DNA from 4 places in the Bradyrhizobium sp. LeoA1Lang genome. Region 4 is predicted to be linked to each of the others. Evidence: predicted binding sites of a transcription regulator. Region 4 holds the regulator's gene; each other region holds the start of a gene.
What was found. Region 4 encodes PhoB, which activates phosphate uptake and scavenging genes when phosphate is short. Its sites were predicted from a motif close to TGTCATNNANCTGTCAT; they were not measured.
Positions count from the first base shown of each region.

Region 1: ACZYOF_RS28130 (UDP-2,3-diacylglucosamine diphosphatase) is a predicted target of PhoB. The motif match lies at 1,653-1,669, and genes of this name have one in related genera.
Region 2: ACZYOF_RS42025 (acetoacetate decarboxylase) is a predicted target of PhoB. The motif match lies at 3,327-3,343, and genes of this name have one in related genera.
Region 3: ACZYOF_RS19870 (Orn/Lys/Arg family decarboxylase) is a predicted target of PhoB. The motif match lies at 1,812-1,828, and genes of this name have one in related genera.

Region 1 is NZ_JBVAPG010000099.1:22,579-27,413, reverse strand. It holds gene ACZYOF_RS28140 (Lrp/AsnC ligand binding domain-containing protein) at 23-268, opposite strand; gene thiD (bifunctional hydroxymethylpyrimidine kinase/phosphomethylpyrimidine kinase) at 631-1,431, shown strand; gene ACZYOF_RS28130 (UDP-2,3-diacylglucosamine diphosphatase) at 1,693-2,505, shown strand; gene ACZYOF_RS28125 (glycosyltransferase family 4 protein) at 2,502-3,572, shown strand; gene ACZYOF_RS28120 (threonine/serine dehydratase) at 3,740-4,729, shown strand.
Region 2 is NZ_JBVAPG010000296.1:355-5,150, forward strand. It holds gene ACZYOF_RS42015 (carbohydrate porin) at 1-1,156, opposite strand, end outside; gene ACZYOF_RS42020 (transporter) at 1,176-2,195, opposite strand; gene ACZYOF_RS42025 (acetoacetate decarboxylase) at 2,435-3,217, opposite strand; gene ACZYOF_RS42030 (patatin-like phospholipase family protein) at 3,383-4,555, shown strand.
Region 3 is NZ_JBVAPG010000055.1:43,206-48,040, reverse strand. It holds gene ACZYOF_RS19870 (Orn/Lys/Arg family decarboxylase) at 1-1,769, opposite strand, end outside; gene ACZYOF_RS19865 (DJ-1/PfpI family protein) at 1,876-3,027, opposite strand; gene ACZYOF_RS19860 (COG4315 family predicted lipoprotein) at 3,285-3,674, shown strand; gene ACZYOF_RS19855 (cupin domain-containing protein) at 3,773-4,216, opposite strand; gene ACZYOF_RS19850 (PAS domain-containing protein) at 4,280-4,834, opposite strand.
Region 4 is NZ_JBVAPG010000011.1:1,450-6,284, reverse strand. It holds gene pstA (phosphate ABC transporter permease PstA) at 1-478, shown strand, start outside; gene pstB (phosphate ABC transporter ATP-binding protein PstB) at 484-1,296, shown strand; gene phoU (phosphate signaling complex protein PhoU) at 1,308-2,024, shown strand; gene phoB (phosphate regulon transcriptional regulator PhoB) at 2,143-2,850, shown strand; gene ACZYOF_RS06240 (GcrA family cell cycle regulator) at 2,971-3,486, opposite strand; gene ACZYOF_RS06235 (acetylornithine transaminase) at 3,986-4,835, shown strand, end outside.

The sequences.
Region 1 (4,835 bases), on a different contig from region 4:
TTCCACTTTTCCGGATCATGCTCTAGGTGGTCCCGAACGCCTTGAAGGTGATGATGGTGTGGGTGTCCTGGATGCCCGGGATGACCTGGACCTTCTCGTTGACGAAATGGCCGATGTCGGTGTCCTTGTCGACGTAGAACTTCACCAGGAGATCGTAATCGCCCGCGGTGGAGTAGATCTCGGAAGCGATCTCGGCCTCCGCCAGCGCATTGGCGACGGCATAGGACTGGCCGAGCTTGCACTTGATCTGGATGAAGAAGGGAACCATCGCTGTCATCTCCGGGGCAGGGTAGCCGGCGCATAGAGCCAAATTCGGGGTGCGATGGCAAGCCAGCTTGCCGGCCTTGGTCCTTGGCGCTAAAGCGAACTGATTTTAATTAGTACGGATTGACGGCGGCACTTCCCTCTCCCCGTCCTTACGGGGAGAGGGTTGGGGTGAGGGGCTCTCTCCACGAACACGGTGGCAGATACCCTCGTGGAGGCCCCCCCTCACCCGAAATTCAAGCTGCGCTTGAATTTCGACCTCTCCCCGCAAGCGGGGCGAGGTGAAGTCCAGGTCTCCGCTCGATTCGACAAGGGATGATCAAACCTAGGACAACCCATGATCGTCTACTGCGTGGCAGCTTTCCGATGACGACGCCGATCGCACTTACCATTGCCGGTTCGGATTCCTCTGGCGGTGCCGGCATCCAGGCGGATTTGAAGAGCTTTGCCGCGCTCGGCGTCTACGGCGCCTCCGTCATCACCGCGCTGACCGCGCAGAACACGATGGGCGTGCGCGGCATCCACCAGGTGCCGGCCGAGTTCGTGACCGCGCAGATCGATGCAGTGTTCTCCGATCTCGCGGTCGGCGCGGTCAAGATCGGTATGGTCGCCGAGCTCTCGATCATCGATGCGATCGCGGCCGGGCTCGAGCGCTGGTCGCCGAAGCATGTCGTGTTCGATCCGGTGATGGTTGCAACCTCGGGCGATCGCCTGCTTGCCGCGGAGGCGGTCGATGCGCTGCGCACGAGATTGATCCCGCTTGCGTCGTTGATCACCCCGAACCTGCCGGAAGCCGCAGCACTGCTCGATGAACCGATGGCCGCAGACGAGGCCGCCATCGAGAGCCAGGGCAGGCGGCTGCTTGCGCTCGGCTGTCAGGCGGTGCTGATCAAGGGCGGGCACGGGCAGGGCAGCGAGAGCATCGACTATCTCGTCGATGCCGACAGCGCGATCGTGCTCGCCGCGCCGCGCATCAACACCGCAAACACCCATGGCACCGGCTGCTCATTATCGTCGGCGATCGCAGCCGAGCTTGCCAAGGGCGAAGACGTGACGTCAGCCGTGCGCAACGCCAAGCGCTGGATCAGCGCCGCGATCGAAGCCGCCGATCGTTTCACCGTCGGCCACGGCCACGGGCCGGTGCATCATTTTCACAGATTTTATTAGACGACCCGCAACACCGTAGCCCGGATGGAGCGCAGCGTAATCCGGGGCCTTTGCGCGCCTGGAGGCCGCTTATCCCGGATTGCGCTTCGCTTCATCCGGGCTACAGGCCTCGTTCCGTACATCCACGGCCCCTCGTGTCGCCAGATTGTCGCATGGCGCTGTTATCCGCATTTCAAAGGGGCGCATAGCTGATTCTGGTGGGACCGTTGGCTGCGACGAATCGTCATCGCCCTGTCACAGGGATTTGTTAGGTGCACAGGTATGGGAAGCGACTCTTTCAGTGAAGAGAGCCCCGAGCGGCGCTTTCGCACGTTGTTTATCTCCGATGTCCATCTCGGAGCCCGCGGGTCGCAAGCCGACCGATTGCTGGATTTCCTGCGCTCTCACGATGCCGACACAATCTACCTGGTTGGCGACATCGTCGACGGTTGGGCGCTGAAGTCGAGCTGGCACTGGCCCCAGACCCACAACGACTTCGTGCAGAAGATGCTGCGCAAGGCACGCAAGGGCGCCAAGGTCATCTACATCCCCGGCAATCACGACGAGTTCCTGCGTAAATACTACGGCACGCATTTCGGCGGCATCGACGTGATGGAGAACACCATCCACACCGGCGTCGACGGCAAGCGCTACCTTGTGATCCACGGCGATATCTTCGACCTCGTGGTGCAGAATGCGCGCTGGCTCGCCCATCTCGGCGACAAGGCCTACGACTTCGCGATCCAGATGAACCGCTTCGTCAACTTCTTCCGCCGCATGTTCGGCGTGCCCTATTGGTCGCTGTCGCAATGGGCGAAGCTGAAGGTCAAGAAGGCGGTGAACTATATCGGCGCGTTCGAAACCACGCTCGCCAGCGAAGCGCGTCGCCATGGCTGCGACGGCGTGATCTGCGGCCACATCCACTATGCGACCATCCGCGACGAACACGGCATCCGCTACATGAATTGCGGCGACTGGGTCGAGAGCTGCACGGCGCTGGCCGAGCATGAGGACGGCCGCTTCGAGATCATCACCTGGACCGATCCGGTCCGGCGCATCGCACCAGTTCCACGGGTCACGGCGCGCGCCGCATGACAAAAATCCTGGTCGCGACCGACGCATGGCATCCCCAGGTCAATGGGGTGGTTCGGACGCTGACCATGATGGCCGAGGCGGCAAAGGGCCTCGGCGTTGAGATCGCATTTCTCACACCGCAATCGTTCCGCACCTTCGCGATGCCGAGCTATCGCGACCTCAGGCTGGCCTTGCCGCATCCGGCCGCGATTGCCGCGCTGATCGAGCAGGACAAGCCTGACAGCATCCACATCGCCACCGAAGGTCCGATCGGCCTGTTGGTGCGCCGTTATTGCCGCAAGCGCGGCCTGCCGTTCACCACGAGCTTTCACACCCGCTTTCCCGACTATGTCTCGGCGCGCTCGCCGATCCCGGAAAGCTGGGTCTGGCGGCTGTTGCGCTGGTTCCATCGGCCGAGCCAGGCGGTGATGGCGGCAACCCCGGCGCTCGCCGCCGAACTGCGCTCGCGCGGTTTTCGCAACGTGGTGCTGTGGTCGCGCGGCGTCGATACCGCGCTGTTCCATCCGCGCCATGTCGACCTCTGTCTTCCGGCACCGGTTTTCCTGAGCGTCGGCCGGGTGGCGGTCGAGAAGAACCTGGAAGCCTTCCTCGACCTCGATCTGCCGGGCACCAGAGTCGTTGTGGGCGACGGGCCGGCGCGTCCGGCACTGGAGCGGAAATACCGCGACGCCGTGTTCCTGGGCGCACGGCACGGCGAGGAATTGGCGCGCATTTATGCCGCTGCCGATGTGTTCGTGTTCCCGAGCAGGACCGACACCTTCGGTTTGGTGCTGCTGGAGGCGCTTGCGAGCGGCCTGCCGGTCGCCGCTTTCCCAGTGGTCGGTCCGCGTGACGTGATCGGTACTGCGCCGGTCGGCGCGCTGAAGGAAGACCTCCGCGAGGCCTGCCTGGAGGCGCTCAGCATCCCGGCGCGGGTCTGCGTCGACTTTGCGGCGCGCCACACCTGGCAAGCCTCGGCGCGCGTCTTTATCGACCACGCCCTCAATCTCCGGCCGGTCGAGCCCGAAGCCGCGCCCGAGAACGATCCGGCCGAATTCGTGGCCGAGGACCCGCATTTCGCGGCCTAGCCTGACCCGTCGCCCGGGTGGAGCGCAGCGCAACCCGGGACTTCTGTATCGGCGTTGACCAGCGGTCCCGGGTTACGCGTTCCGCTCCACCCGGGCTACGAACCTCCTTCTGTGCATCACACAGAAGCGTCTTGCCGGCCTGTCGGCGGCCGCGTTACAAATTGCGTATGACCGAAATCATCGCAAATCCACCCGTCGACGCGGCTGATATCGAAGCCGCCGCAAAGGTGGTCGCGCCGTTCGCGGTGCGCACGCCGCTGCTGTCCTTTCCCGTCCTCAACGAGCGCGCCGGGACCAAGGTGTTCCTGAAGCCGGAAATGCTGCAGCGGACCGGCTCGTTCAAGTTCCGCGGCGCCTTCAACAAGCTGTCGTCGATCCCGCAGGCCCAGCGCGGCGGCGGGGTCGTCGCATTCTCCTCTGGTAACCACGCCCAAGGTGTGGCCGCAGCGGCGAAGATCCTCAACATGCAGGCGACCATCGTAATGCCGGCGGACTCGCCCATCACCAAGCGCGAGCGCACCAAGTCCTATGGCGCCGAGGTCGTGCTCTATGACCGCGACCGCGAGGACCGCGAGGCGATCGCCAATGGCATTGCGAGCAAGCGTGGCGCGACATTGGTGCGTCCCTACGACGATCCCTTCGTGATCGCAGGGCAGGGCACCGCAGGCCGCGAGATCGCCGAGGACATGGCCGCGCTTGGGCTTGACCCCGACATCGTGGTGGCGCCGGCCTCCGGCGGCGGACTGATCGCGGGCGTCGCGACCGCGGTGAAAGCTCAGTTCCCACAAGCCCAGGTGATCGTCGCCGAGCCGAAGGGCTATGACGACCACGCGCTATCGCTGCAGGCGGGACATCGTGAGCCGCATCCCGCCGCAGCCCGCACCATCTGCGACGCGCTGATGGCGGCGATGCCGGGCGAGCTCACGTTTGCGATCAACAGCAAGCTGCTGGCGCGCGGCGTCTCGGCTTCGGATGAGGAAGTCGCCGCAGCGGTGGCGTTCGCCTATCGCGAACTGAAGCTGGTGGTCGAGCCCGGCGGCGCCGTCGGCCTTGCCGCCTTGCTCGCCGGCCGCATCGACGCCAAGGGCAAGAACGTCGTCATCGTTCTCTCCGGCGGCAATGTCGACGCCGACCTGTTCGCCAAGCTGGTGGCCTGAACAAGGCCGAGATTCTGTAGCCCGGGTGAAGCGGAAGCGCAACCCGGGCTACGGCGCTGAACATCGTTTCGGCGCCTGCGCAATCAGCGCATGAAGCCGCGGCGTC
Region 2 (4,796 bases), on a different contig from region 4:
GGATCGGGTATGGCGTGCCGGTGAAGAACTGGGTGTCGCGGTCGAAGGCACGGGCGCGGTCGGATATCCTGGCGTAGGTCGCAGCGATGCCGAACCTGTCGTTCGGATGGGCATCGCTGAAACCGGTGAACAGGAAGCCGCCGTCGACATAGGTGCTGATCAGATTGCGATCGGACGGACTCACCGAGGCCCGCATGAAGAATGCGACGCCCTTGTCCGAACCGGGTGCGGCGCGCGCCAATTGCTGCTCATAGACCATGAACAATCCCTGGTTCCGGCGCCACCATGCCGGATCGCCGGAGCTGTTGGGATCGGCGAGCGACAGGCCGTCGGCCGAGAAGCGCTGATCGGGAAACGACATCATGTGATACCAGCCGCCGCCGGTGATGGTCGCCGGCAACCGGCTCTCGCCGATCTCGAACTTGTATTTGAGCTGGCCGATCCACCAGGGCGGATCGTTGACGCGAAACAGCAGACCGTGAGGATTGGCGATCTGCGCATCGTCGGCGTCCGGCGGCGCCGGGGTGCCATCGAACAGTGCGAGATAGGCCGTGATCCTGTCCGAGAGCGCCGCCTTGATGCGGATGCCAGGTACGGCAAGCGGCGGTGACGGGCCGCCGCCCGGCAAATTGATGCCGGTGATGCCCGGCCAGCCCAACGCGGAGTTGATGAAAATGTCGTCGTATTGGCTATCGATGAATTCGACGTCCGAAGCCTGCTGCCCGACGCGGACGGCAAGCTTGCCGCCGAGCAGTTGCTGCTCGATCCAAAGCTCATAGAGCCGTGTCGCGGAAAGCGCCTCGACGCCGGAGACCAGCATCAGATTGCCGATATAGCTGCGCGACAGGCCGTCACCATGGATCTGGAATATGTTGGCGTGGAAGGTGGCGCCGGTCCAGCCCATCACCTTTTCAAGGTCAATGGTGGCGCCAAGGTCGAGACGCCCGGTATAGATCGCGCCGGTACGCATGCCGCCGGAGACGTTGGCGAGCCCCTCGCCGATATAGGTCAGGCTGAACTGGTAGCCGGCATCCGCCAGCCTGTCGCGCAGGTCCTTGTTGCCGCCGTCGGGCTGATCTGCCGCGCGGGCGGCTGCGAGGGCAACGGCGGTGATCGCCGCGAATACCATGACCACGCGGGTGAGCACTCGGTACATGCAAGGATACCGCAGCCCGTTATTTGACGATGCCCAGGCGACGCATGATCAGATAGGCAAGGCCGGAGGCGCCGATCATCAGCACCGCGGCCCACAGGAAACCGCCGTCGACGTCGGTGAGCGGCAGTCCCTTGGTGTTCATGCCGAAAATGCCGGTGACCAGCGTCGGCGGCAGCAGCAGCATGGTCACGACCGATAGCGCGTGCAGATGCCGGTTGCTCTCCTCCTCCAGCTTGAAGCGAAGCTCCTCCTCGAGCAGCCGGCTGCGTTCGCGCAGCTCGGTGATATCGTGGTCGAGGCCGTCGAGCCGCTGTGCGAGCTTTGCGGCATGCAAGCGTAGCGCCGGGCTGAGATTTTCGGGATTTTTCTGTTCGAGCCGGTGGAACAGCACGCGCAAGCCGGCAAGCTGACGATGCAGCCTCAGACAGGTCCGCCGCAACCGGCCGAGCCCGGCCCGCATCTCCGACCTGGTCTCACCGGCCAGCACCCGTTCCTCGATTTCGTCGATCTCGGTGCCGATCTTGTCGGCCATCCGATCCATGGTGTCGGCGACCTCGTCGATGATCTTCTCGAGCAGCGCCGCCACCGTCGCGACACGATGGCCGCCCTCCAGCACGCGGCGGGTGGCGTCCACCGCGCATAGCGCCTGATGGCGGCCGCTGATCAAAAGACGCTCGGTCATCGCGAAGCGAAGGAATCCGGTTTCCTCCGTCGGGGAATCGATCTCGCGCACGAGATCGGAGAACACGCCATAGACGCAGTTGTCGATGACGTGGAGCTGCTGGAAATTATCGTGCGACAGCAGGAGGTCGCGCGCGAGCGTAGGAATCTGCAGGCCTGCAATCCACTGCCGCATGCGACCATCCGCCAGATTGAAATGCAGCCACAGCCTGCCATCATGGCTGAATTCGATCGGCGCATCGATCGACAAGGATTCAGCGCTGCCGTCGCCATGCAGACGGAATGCCCACACCAAGCCCGGGATCACCGGGATGGCATCTGCGGGCACGCTGACCATTTTCGCTGGTTCAGCCGACATGACCAGCCCGAAGCTCAACGCGACACATTGCCAAACCCCTGCGCTAGAGCTTCGGTTCTGATTGAATCAGAACCGAAACTCTAGATTCTTGTTTTGACGCGTTTTCTTCACGCGAACCGGTGTCCACTTCGCTCGAAAACGCTCTAGCCGGCACAATACAGTATTAGTGCAGGGGCCCCTCCCCGCACGCCAGCAAGCGACGATACAATTACGATTTTGTAACAATTTGATGTCGCGACCTACTCGGCTGCGAGACCGGTTTCGGCAACCTGCTCGGATTCCTTGTTGTAATCGTGCACCACGCGGCCGAACGGCAGCGTCAGATCGGCCAGGAAATGATGCGCGCCGATCACCCGGCGCACCGGGAAATCCGCAACCGGCGCATTGACATGCGGCACCAAATGCAGCCGGCCGGGTCCGATCCATGACCCTTTGACGTTGATATCGGTCAGGTTGATCGCGACGAGCTGGCAGACTTCGAGACGGCCATCGACGCCCGGGATCATCTTCAGATTGATCTGCGTCTTCGACAGCGTCGCGCGGGTGATGTCACCATTGCCCGCCATGCTCTCATGCTTGTAGCCCATGGTGCCCATGGCGACGAGCTGGCCGGCATATTCCAGCGTACCGGTCAGCGTGTCCTTGACGATCTCAAGCTTGGGATGGGCGTATTTCTTCGGAAAGCCCCAGATCTCCCGGCCCGCCGCAATCGGCGGATCATCGTCGAGGTACATCTGCGAAACAAAATTGACCTCTTCGCCGTGCAAGCGCGCCGGGATCACCAGACCGGACTCGGTATAGCTGCCGAAGCCGGAACTATCAGGCATCTTGATCCATTCGTAGTGCACGATCGGCTGATCGATCGGTTCGAGCGGCTCGGGCAGCCCGGCACGGATCAACTCGGGATCGGTCTCGTAGGTAATGACCAGGAATTCGCGATTGACGAAGCGGTAAGGTCCTGCGGGATAGCTCGGGCCCGCGGCAGGCATCGACGGAAGCCTCAAAAGCTCTTCCCTGCGCATCGCAAATCCCCCTGTTTGCAATTAATGGCCTGAACGCTAGCGGCGGACATTGACACTGATGTGAGGGATTTCCTTCAGCCACGTGACCCCAAATGATCCTCGGCGTAGCCGTCATCAGCACGTCACGGGCGCACGGAATCGTTGGCGCGCAGGGAGTGTCAGGACATGGATGCGCGTAGCCCACATTTCGACGAACAAGAAACTGCAACCTCCCATCGCGGCTGGCGGCCTGAGCGCTGCGATCGTGTCGCGCTGGTGCTGCAAGGCGGCGGTGCGCTCGGCGCCTACCAGGCCGGCGTCTACCAGGCGCTGCACGAAGCAGGTATCGAGCCGGACTGGATCTGCGGCGTCTCGATCGGCGCCATCAACTCGGCGATCATCGCCGGCAATCCGCCGGAGCGGCGGCTCGAGCGGCTGCACACATTCTGGGACCGCATCACCAGCCGCAAGATCTGGCACTATACGCCGGATGGCGACATCTTCCGCAAAGCGCGCAACTTCACCAGTTCGTTCATGACGACGGTGCTCGGCCAGCCCGGTTTCTTCGCACCCCACAACACCAATCCCTGGTTAAGCCCGGCCGGTGCGCGGACGGCGACGAGCTATTACGACACCGCGCCGTTACGCGAGTCGCTGCTCGAGCTGGTCGATTTCGAGCGCATCAATTCCAAGAAGATGCGCTTTGCAGTCGGCGCGGTGAACGTGCTGTCGGGGAACTTCATCTATTTCGACAACGCGCATGACGAGATCATTCCCGAGCACATCATGGCGAGCGGCGCGTTGCCGCCGGCGCTGCCGATGGTGAAGGTCGGCACCGACCATTTCTGGGATGGCGGCATCGTCTCCAACACGCCGCTGCAGCATCTGCTCGACCAGGTCGACAGCCTGAATTCGCTGGTGTTCCAGGTCGACCTATTCTCGGCCCGCGGCGTGCTGCCCCGCGACATCCACGACGTGATGGCCCGCCACAAGGACATCATGTATTCCTCGCGCACGCGCTACAACACCGACATGTATCGCAAGACGCACAATCTCCGCGCCCGCCTCTACAAGGCGCTCTCGAAGATTCCAAACGAGCAGTTATCGGAAGAAGAGCGCCATCTTCGCGATTCCAACAGCGCCCTGCCGAGCATCGCGATCCTGCAACTGATCTATCAGCAGAAGGCCTATGAAGGTCACGCCAAGGATCACGAATTCTCGGGCACCTCGATGCGCGAGCACTGGATGAGCGGATACGAGGACACCAAGCGCACGCTGATGCGACGCGACTGGATCAAGATGCCCGACAACGGCATGGGCATCGTGGTCCACGACGTACACCGCGAAAGCGAGGTGTAATTCCGCCCGTCATTGCGAGCGGAGCGAAGCAATCCATGCCGCCACTTGTGGAGAGATGGATTGCTTCGTCGTTTCGCTCCTCGCAATGACAGCTGAGAGATTTGCGCACGCTATCTCCGCCCGTCGTCCCGGGCTTGACCCGGGACCCATATGTGGACGGCCCCCGTGGCACAAGAGCTTTTGAGGTGATCGGATCGCTTGCATCCATATGTCCGGCCTGTTTGATGCGATCGGATGATCG
Region 3 (4,835 bases), on a different contig from region 4:
CGGTTCTCGCGCAGATATTGCGCCACCACCGGGGCGGGGATGCCGTGCTCGGCATAGGCGCCGGTGGCGTGATCGAATCCGGGTGTGAGCAGCGTCAGCTTGTTCGGATCGGTCATGGCAAAGCCCGCCGTCATCTCGGGGAAGCCATGCCAGCTATCGCCGGGCTGGAGCTGCCAGAACGCCGGGTTGGTCGCGAGCTGGTCGGTGGAGATGGTTTCCCAGGCGACATTGTGCGCCCCGCCTTCCCGCGCGACATCCGGAATCATCACGCGGTCCGGCACGAACGGCTCGAAGAACCAGCGCCGCTCGGGGCGGGCTTCGTTCTCCTCGAACTCGCGGCGGGTGGCGCGGATCTTCTTGCGCAGCTCGATGCCGAGCCGGATCGTGTCGTCCCACAACACCTCGCCGGAGCGGCCCTTCATCATCTGCGCGCCGACATCGAGCGAGGCGAACAGCGGATAGAATGGCGAGGTCGAGGCGTGCTGCATGAAGCTTTCATTGAAACGCCGATGCTCGACCCGGCGCTTCTGGCCCTTGATGTGGCGGTCGCGGACGTGGATCTGGGAGGCCTGCGAGAAGCTCGCGAGCTGCTTGTGTGTCGATTGCGTCGCAATGATGCCGGGCGCCTCGGGACCGAGGTCGGCAAGGCCCATCGCGAAGCGGCCGGCATAGATCGGATGGAACTTCATGAAGCCGGCCCAGGCTTCGTCGAACAGGATGTAGTCGCAGAGATGGCCGATGCGCTTGAGGATCATCTCCGCGCTGTGGATGGTGCCGTCATAGGTGCATTGCTCGACCACGGCGACGCGGAAGGGGCGGGGCCTCTTCCAGGCATCCTTGTCCTTGACCAGCGGATGGTTGCGGATGCGCTCGCGCAATGCGGCCTCGTCCAGCGCGTCCCAGCGCATCGGCCCGATCAGGCCCCAGGCGTTGCGAACCGTCGGCACATAGACCGGGATGCCGCCGCCGAGCAGCAGCGCGCCGTGGTGGGCGGCCTTGTGGTTGTTGCGGTCGAACAGCACGAGGTCGCCGTCTGTGACCAGCGAGCCGAGCGCGACCTTGTTGGACGTGGAGGTGCCGTTGAGCACGAAATAGGTCTTCTCCGCGCCGAAGATCCTGGCGGCTTCCTTCTGCGCCCGCAGCGCCGGCCCCTCGTGAGTCAGCAGGTCGCCGAGGTCGAGCACGGAATTGTCGAGGTCGTCGCGGAACACGGCTTCGCCGAGATGCTCGACGAACACGCGTCCGATCGGGCTGCGGCTGTAGAACACGCCGCCATTGTGGCCGGGGCAGGTCCAGAGCTGGTTGCCTTCCTCGGCATAGTCGACCAGCGCGCCGAAGAACGGCGTCTTCAGCGTCTCGGCATATTGCTTCAGCCGGCTGATCAAATTCTTTGCGATGAACGGCGGCGTTTCCTCCGACAGGAACACATAGCCGTCGATGAAGTCGAGCACCTCGACCGGTAGGTCCTCGAACCGCTTGCGGCGGATTAGGAGGATGATCGGGAAGTCGAGGCCGCGCCGCCGCATCAAATTGATCAGCGACGCGGTCTTGCCCTCCAGCCCCTTCTTGCCCCAGTCGACCACCATGCAGCCGATCGCCGCGTCGGTCTGCACCGCGATCTCGGCATCCTCGAGCTTGCGGGCGCGCACGACCTCGAAGCCGGAGCGCTGGATCTCGTCGATGATCTGGTTGAAGCGGATGCCCTCGAGATCCTCCGGATCGAATACGGGCGCCGCGAACAGGAAGGTGAAGCGTCGGAAATAGTCCATTGGTGTCCTCGGAATGGTCCGAGCGAGAAGTCGGCACATTTCGTGACAGGCAGATGACGGTGGACCCGGTGAGGGAAAAATGATGGCCGGGCGGGCCGATGCCGCTTCAATTCGGTGGGCCTTGCCTCGGATATTCGAGCTGCATGGCGACGAAATCGGCCGTTCGCCCGCCGTAGCGTGCCTCGATCCGCTGCAGCGTCTGGTCCAGCGCCTGTGCCGGCGGCAGTGACCCGACCGGTTGCAGCAATCGCTCGGCGGGCCACTGCGTCGCGACCTGATCGGGCAGGATGCGCAGGCCGTTGCGGCTCGGCTGTGCCTCCGCCGTCGCGGCAAAGGTCACGGTGCGCGAACGATAGGTCCGCGACCAGGCGTCGGCCGCGAGCGCGAGCGACACTTCGTCGATGCCGGGTGCAAGCGCGATGCCGAGCTGCTCGCGGTTCCAGAAGGCGAGGGTGTTCCCGATCGCCGTGAGCGCGAACGGCCGCGTGAACTGGAACGCGCCGCTGTCGTGGCGGGCATCCCAATGGGGGAGGCCGATGTCGCGGGCGACGGCTTGCGCCTTCTCGCGGCCGGCGATCGCTTCGACCAGCGTGAGCGACATCGGCATCGAAGCCGTAATCCCCGTTGTGGTCGCAACGCCCTGGTCGACCACGATCCTGCGATCCCTGATGTAATGGGTCGCCGGATGCTTCTCGCGCAGGTCTTTCAGGGAGTACCAATGCGTGGTCGCCCGCTTGCCGTCGAGCAGTCCGGTGCTGGCGACCACCATGGTGCCGACGCAGACGCCGATGACGATCGCGCCCTTTTCCGCCTGCTGCCTGATCCATTGCACCACGACCGGATCGTCGTCACGGCTCATGGCGGGGACGATGACATAGTCGGCCCCATCAGGATGTTGCGTATCGAATGCGGCGATGGTGGCGTCCGGCTCCACCTTCAGTACCGGAAACAGCGTCACCGGTCCGGGTCCCGTCGCAAGCGTCACCACGTCGGCGACGTCGGCGCGCTTGAGGATGCCGTAGGGCATCAGATAGTCGGTGGTCTCGGTCTGCTCATTGATGCCGACGATCGCGATCAGCGGCCGCTGCCGCTTCGGCGGCTTCAACGCCGCGATGGTCGCATCAGCCTCCTGGCTTGCGATCAGCGGCGCGTTTCCAGACGCAGCTCGCGAGGGCAGCGTCAGAAGCCAGCCACCACCAATGATCAAGAAAAGCGCGGCAGCGGCAAGACCGCCCCACGCGAGAAGCCGCCAGTTCATTGCCTGCGTCGCTCTACGAATTCACCTCGCACTCGCTGCGCAACCTATCTTCTCACGCCGCGGCGCGAAATGACGCAGATCCGGCAAAAACCGACACGGGGACAGGGCTGGATCGGTGAGCTTCGGTCGAAAGCCACTTGCCGAATTATTCCCCGCGTCAGGCAAACATTGCGAAAAAATTCTTCGTGCTCTCCGGCGGAATAGAACGCGCCGCAGCATGTCCTACTCATGCAAGCTATTTCCGTACAGGAGCTATCATGAAGATCGCATCGATTGGTTTCGCACTCGCCACCGCCATTTCCCTGGCGACGGTCTCCGCGGCGTTTGCTGCACCGCCCACCAAGACCGGCACCACGACGAAGGGAACTGTGCTGACGGACGCGAAGGGCATGAGCCTCTATACCTTTGACAAGGACGCCGATGGCAAGTCTGCCTGCAATGGCCCGTGCGCAACGAACTGGCCGGTCCTGAAGGCTGAGGCGAGCGACAAGGCGGGCGAGGGCTACACCATCATCACCCGTGACGATGGCTCCAAGCAGTGGGCCTACAAGGGCAAGCCGCTTTACACCTTCGCCAAGGACCAGAAGCCGGGCGATATCACCGGCGACGGCTTCCTCAACGGCGCCTGGCATCTTGCGCAGCCGTGACGAGGTTGATCTCGCTATAATACGAGAGGCGGATTAGCGCAGCATAATCCGCCTCTCGTACTTGCCAGCCGCCATGATCGCCACCGTAGCAAGCGCCGTTATTTCGTGTGTCCCCACGCCTCGTCCCAGTCCGCACCAGCCGCGTCGACGACGCGGCCGTCGGCCTCGAAGAACTTGTTCGGCACCTGGAAGATCGCGAGGATCAATCCGCCTTCGGGGCACCAGGCGACGTGGCGGCTGCCGGCTTCGCGCCAGATGAACTCGCCTGCGTTCGCGGCAATGCCCTGCGCCGGGCCTTCTTTGTCGACGAGCGAACCTTCGAGGACATAGGTCTGCTCGATATTGACGTGCTCGTGGTCGGGCAGCACCGTACCAGGCGCAAAGCGCATCAAGGCTGTCATCAATCCGGTGTTGCGGTCGAACAGCAGCGTCTTGGCCTCGCAGCCGGGGAAGCGGGTCTTTTGCCACTCCATTTCCTGCGGGCGCACGAGATGGGAATGCGTATCGGCGGTCTGATGCGCCTGCGGCGTCGCAGTGTCCATGGCGTTCCTCCGGTTTCGTTGAACCAAAGGGATGATAGCCGGATCGCGCAGCGGCGTCAGCGGTTACCGCAGTCCCTCATAGACCATGAATCCGCGCGCGATCGCGAGCTTTCGCAGCGCACGCGGCACAAATCTTTCCGGCGGATGCAGATAGCGCCACGAGGTTAGTTTGAAATCGGAGAGCGCGGTCGCGACGCTCTCGAACGGTGCGAGCAGACCGGTGAGGCTCACCGGCACATGCGCGCGGTTGTTGAAGGGGAGCAGCAGCAATTCGAGATGCGCCGGCGTGCCCGCCTGGCTCGAAGCCGTGACGCCGGCGACGGCGGGCAGCATCTCCTCGGCGACAAAGGCGACGATGTCTTCGATCTGGCGGCGGCTCTCACCGGTGAACAGCGCCGCAAAGCTCTTGTCCTTGAGGTCGCGGCCGAGCAGGGCGCAGACGCGCGTGCCGGCGACGCGAAAGGGAAAGCCCGCTTCATGCCCGTAGGACAGCACGAAAATGTCGCCGAGCCGCTCGCGAACGGCCTCGGGATCGAGGTCGCAGCGATCGGGCGCGCGCGCGTTGCCACGCGTCTTGTCCCAGTAAGCGAAGAATTCGCGGCTTCCCGGATGCTTCATT
Region 4 (4,835 bases):
GTTCATCTATGGCGCGGTCGTCGTGCCGATGGGCGGCTTCTCCGCGCTGGCCGGCTGTCTGGCGCTGGCGGTGATCGTCATCCCCGTCGTGCTGCGCACCACCGAGGACATGCTGCTGCTCGTCCCCAACCCGCTGCGGGAGGCGGCCTCCGCGCTTGGCCTTCCGCGCTCGCTGGTGATCAAGCGGATCGCCTACCGCGCGGCGCGCTCCGGCCTGATCACGGGCGTGCTGCTGGCGACCGCCCGCGTCGCCGGCGAGACCGCGCCGCTATTGTTCACCGCGCTGTCCAATCAGTTCTTCAGCCTGAACCTGACCAAGACGATGGCGAACCTGCCGGTGACGATCAACAACTTCGTGCAGAGCCCCTACGCCTATTGGAAAGAGCTCGCCTGGAGCGGGGCCCTGCTCATCACCTTGACCGTGCTCGCGCTCAACATCGGCGCGCGCATCCTCGGCGCCGAAAGGAGCGCAAAATGACCGATATGACCGTATCGACGACCAGCCCGAGCGCGGCCATTCCCCAGAAATCGCTGCCGGAAGCGCCGCCGAAGGTGACGGCACGCAGCCTCAACTTCTATTACGGCGAGCACCACGCGCTGAAGAACATCAACCTGGCGCTCGGCACCAACCGCGTCACCGCCTTCATCGGTCCTTCCGGTTGCGGCAAGTCAACGCTGCTGCGGATCTTCAACCGGATGTACGACCTCTATCCCGGCCAGCGCGCCACCGGCCAACTGATGCTGGACCAGACCAACATCCTCGACCCCAAGCTCGACCTCAACCTGCTGCGGGCGCGGATCGGAATGGTGTTCCAGAAGCCGACGCCGTTCCCGATGACGATCTATGAGAATATCGCCTTCGGCATCCGCCTTTACGAGAAGATCTCGAAATCCGAAATGGACGGCCGAGTCGAGAAAGCGCTGCGCGGCGGCGCGCTGTGGAACGAGGTCAAGGACAAGCTCAATGCCTCCGGCCTGAGCCTCTCCGGCGGCCAGCAGCAGCGTCTGTGCATCGCTCGCACGGTTGCGGTGCGGCCCGAAGTGATCCTGTTCGACGAGCCCTGCTCGGCGCTCGATCCGATTTCGACCGCCAAGGTCGAGGAACTGATCCAGGAGCTGTCGGAGGACTACACGATCGCGATCGTCACGCATAACATGCAGCAGGCGGCGCGCGTCTCCGACAAGACCGCGTTCATGTATCTGGGCGAACTGATCGAGTTCGACGACACCAGCAAGATCTTCACCTCGCCGAGCGATCGTCGCACCCAGGACTACATCACCGGCCGGTTCGGTTGAGGAGGGACATCATGGCTTCTGAACATACCGCCAAGGCGTTCGACAGCGATCTTCAGGAACTGACCCGTCTGGTCGCGGAGATGGGCGGGCTGGTCGAACGGATGATCACCGAATCCGTCGATGCGCTGATCCGCCGCGACATTGCGCTCGGCAAGCGTGTCGTCGCTTCCGACATCGAGATCGACAGCCTGCAGCGCGTGATCGAAGAGCGCGCCGTGCTGACGATCGCCCGCCGCCAGCCGATGGCCGTCGACCTGCGCGAGATCGTCGGCGCGATGCGGGTGGCGACCGACCTCGAGCGGATCGGCGACCTCGCCAAGAACATGGGCAAGCGCGTCGCCGCGCTGGAGAACGACTTCCAGCCGCTGAAGCTGATCCGCGGCTTGGAGCACATGACCGACCTCGTGCTGTCGCAGGTCAAGTCCGTGCTCGACGCTTATGCCGCGCACGATCTGCCGGCCGCGATGAACGTCTGGAAGAGCGACGAGGAGGTGGACGCGATCTGCACCTCGCTGTTCCGGGAGCTCCTCACCTACATGATGGAAGATCCGCGCAACATCTCGTTCTGCATCCACCTGATGTTCTGCGCCAAGAACATCGAGCGGATCGGCGACCACGCCACCAACATCGCGGAGACGGTGTTCTACATGATCGAGGGTCAGCAGATGACCGACAAGCGGCCGAAGGGGGATATGACGACGTTCGCCACGACCGTTCCGGGCAACTAGAGCACATCCAGGAAAGTCGAAGCCGGTTTTCCGAAGAAGATCCTGCTCAAAACATCAAAGGAAGAGTGGGATGACGATTCAGGCAGAGAGTCATCCCGCTATAGGAGAAGCCAAGCCGATGAGCGCACGCATTCTGGTGGTCGAAGACGAAGAAGCGCTGACGACGCTGTTGCGCTACAATCTCGATGCAGAAGGCTATGATGTCGAAACGGTCGCCCGTGGAGATGATGCGGACACAAGGCTCAAGGAACGCATTCCCGACCTTGTCGTGCTCGACTGGATGCTGCCGGGACTCTCCGGCATCGAGCTGTGCCGCCGTCTACGGGCGCGGCCGGAGACCAAGCAGCTCCCGATCATCATGCTGACCGCGCGCGGCGAGGAAAGCGAGCGCGTGAGGGGACTGGCGACCGGCGCCGACGACTACATCGTCAAGCCGTTCTCGGTGCCTGAACTGCTGGCGCGGGTGAAGGGCCTGTTGCGTCGGGCAAGTCCGGAGCGGCTCGCCACCGTGCTCACCTATGGCGACATCGAGCTCGACCGCGAGAAGCGTCGCGTCGCGCGCTCGGGCCGTCCGATCGATCTCGGCCCGACCGAATATCGCCTGCTGGAGTTCTTCCTGGAGCATCCCGGCCGCGTGTTCAGCCGCGAGCAGTTGCTCGACAGCGTCTGGGGGCGCGACATCTATATCGACGAGCGCACCGTCGACGTCCACATCGGCCGCCTGCGCAAATTGCTCAATCCCGGCCGCGAGCAGGACCCGATCCGCACCGTCCGCGGCGCGGGCTACGCGCTGGATGATCGCTTCGCGAAGGCCGAGCAGTCGTAACTCGGCGACCTCAATCCGTAGCCCGGGTGCAGCGAAGCGTAACCCGGGGAAATTTGGACCTGCCGATACAGCATTGCCGGGTTACGCTGCGCTTCACCCGGGCTACGATCTGTCGTCGGCTTACTTGCCGTGTGACGGCTTGACCGTCGGACGGCGGCGGTCCGCTGCCGGCTGGTAGGCGACGCGGGAGTGGTGCGCGCAATAGGGCAGGCCGGGAAGCGCCTTGCCGCCGCAGAAGAAGAATTCCGGGCTCGAGGGATCGCCGACCGGCCAGTGGCAGGTGGCCTCGTTCAATTCGAGCAGCGACAGCCGCTGGCTCATCGGCACCACATTGTCGTAGGCGATAGGGTCCGCTTCCACCTCCACCTCGAAGGCGTGGGCGAGTGCGGTGTTGCCGCGGGAGACCGGCCGCGCTACGCGCATCATCGGCTGTGCGGGACGCGCCTTGCGCTGCCGCGGCGCGGCTGCAGCAGGACTCTTGGCGCGGCCCGAGAGGCCGAGCCGGTGCACCTTGCCGATCACTGCATTGCGCGTCACGTTGCCGAGTTCCGCTGCGATCTGGCTGGCCGAGAGCCCGGCTTCCCAGAGCTTCTTCAATTGCTCGACGCGTTCGTCGGACCAGGTCAATACCGTCATCGCATCTTTCCCTTCGCGTTGCGCCGGCCGATCCTGGGACAGCGCTGCGATGCCTAATCTCAAAAATCCCTGCGGGCAGAATCCCTTAAGGCTCGCCGGGCACGAAAACCGCACCCGAACGTGTACGCCGCACACAAAGGACTCTAGGGATCAAAACTGCCGCACGAGATGTCGTACCCGACAGGCCAGACGCTACAATATGGCGTGACTCTGGCGCAAGAGTCCGCGCCTATGCGTCCACATGTTCCGACATTTAGGGATTGCAATCGGGCTTTTCCACTACACTGGAAACCCGCGGATTACCCGGTACTTTGCAGCGCAGCCTGGCGGCTTCGTGGCGATTGACAGCGCCCGCCGCGCGCATAGAATGCCTTTACGTGCCGCCCTGCAAAGGCGGCACGTTTTGTTTTCGCTGGATGAGCTCCAGCCGCGTGTCTGCATCGCTGCACGCCGCCAGGGCTCATCTGAAAGGCTTGTCTAAAACCCTTCAGTGATCGCCATGACCGACAGCGCCACGTCGCATCTGCTTCCCGTTTTTGCCAGGGCCGATCTCGGCTTCGAACGCGGCGAAGGCTGTTGGCTGATCTCGACCAAAGGCGAGCGTTATCTCGACTTCACCTCCGGCGTCGCGGTGAACGCGCTCGGCCATGCCCATCCGCATCTGGTGAAGGCGCTGCAGGAGCAGGCGACGAAGCTCTGGCACATGTCGAACCTGTTCAAGAGCCCGGACGGCGAGAAGCTTGCCGCGCGGCTGTGCGAGCAGAGTTTTGCGGACTTCGTGTTCTTCTGCAATTCCGGCGCGGAAGCGATGGAAGGCGTGATCAAGGTCGTGCGTCACTATCACTTCTCGAAGGGGCATCCGGAGCGCTATCGCATCGTCACCTTCGAAGGCGCCTTCCATGGCCGCACGCTCGCGACGCTGGCCGCGACCGGCGCCGCCAAATATCTCGAGGGCTTCGGCCCGCCGATGGACGGTTTCGACCAGGTGCCGCATGGCGACATCGAAGCGGTGAAACGCGCGATTGGTCCGCAGACGGCAGGCATCCTGATCGAGCCGGTGCAGGGCGAAGGCGGCGTGCGCTCTGCGCCGCCGGCCTTCTTCAAGGCGCTGCGCCAGCTTTGCGACGAGCACGGTCTCCTGCTCGCCTTCGATGAGGTGCAGACCGGCATGGGCCGCACCGGCGATCTCTTCGCCTACAAGCGCATCGGGGTCACTCCCGATGTGATGTCGCTGGCCAAGGCGCTCGGCGGCGGCTTTCCGATCGGCGCCTTCCTTGCGACCGCGGAAGCCGCGTCCGGCATGACGCCGGGCTCGCACGGCTCGACCTTCGGCGGCAACCCGCTCGCGG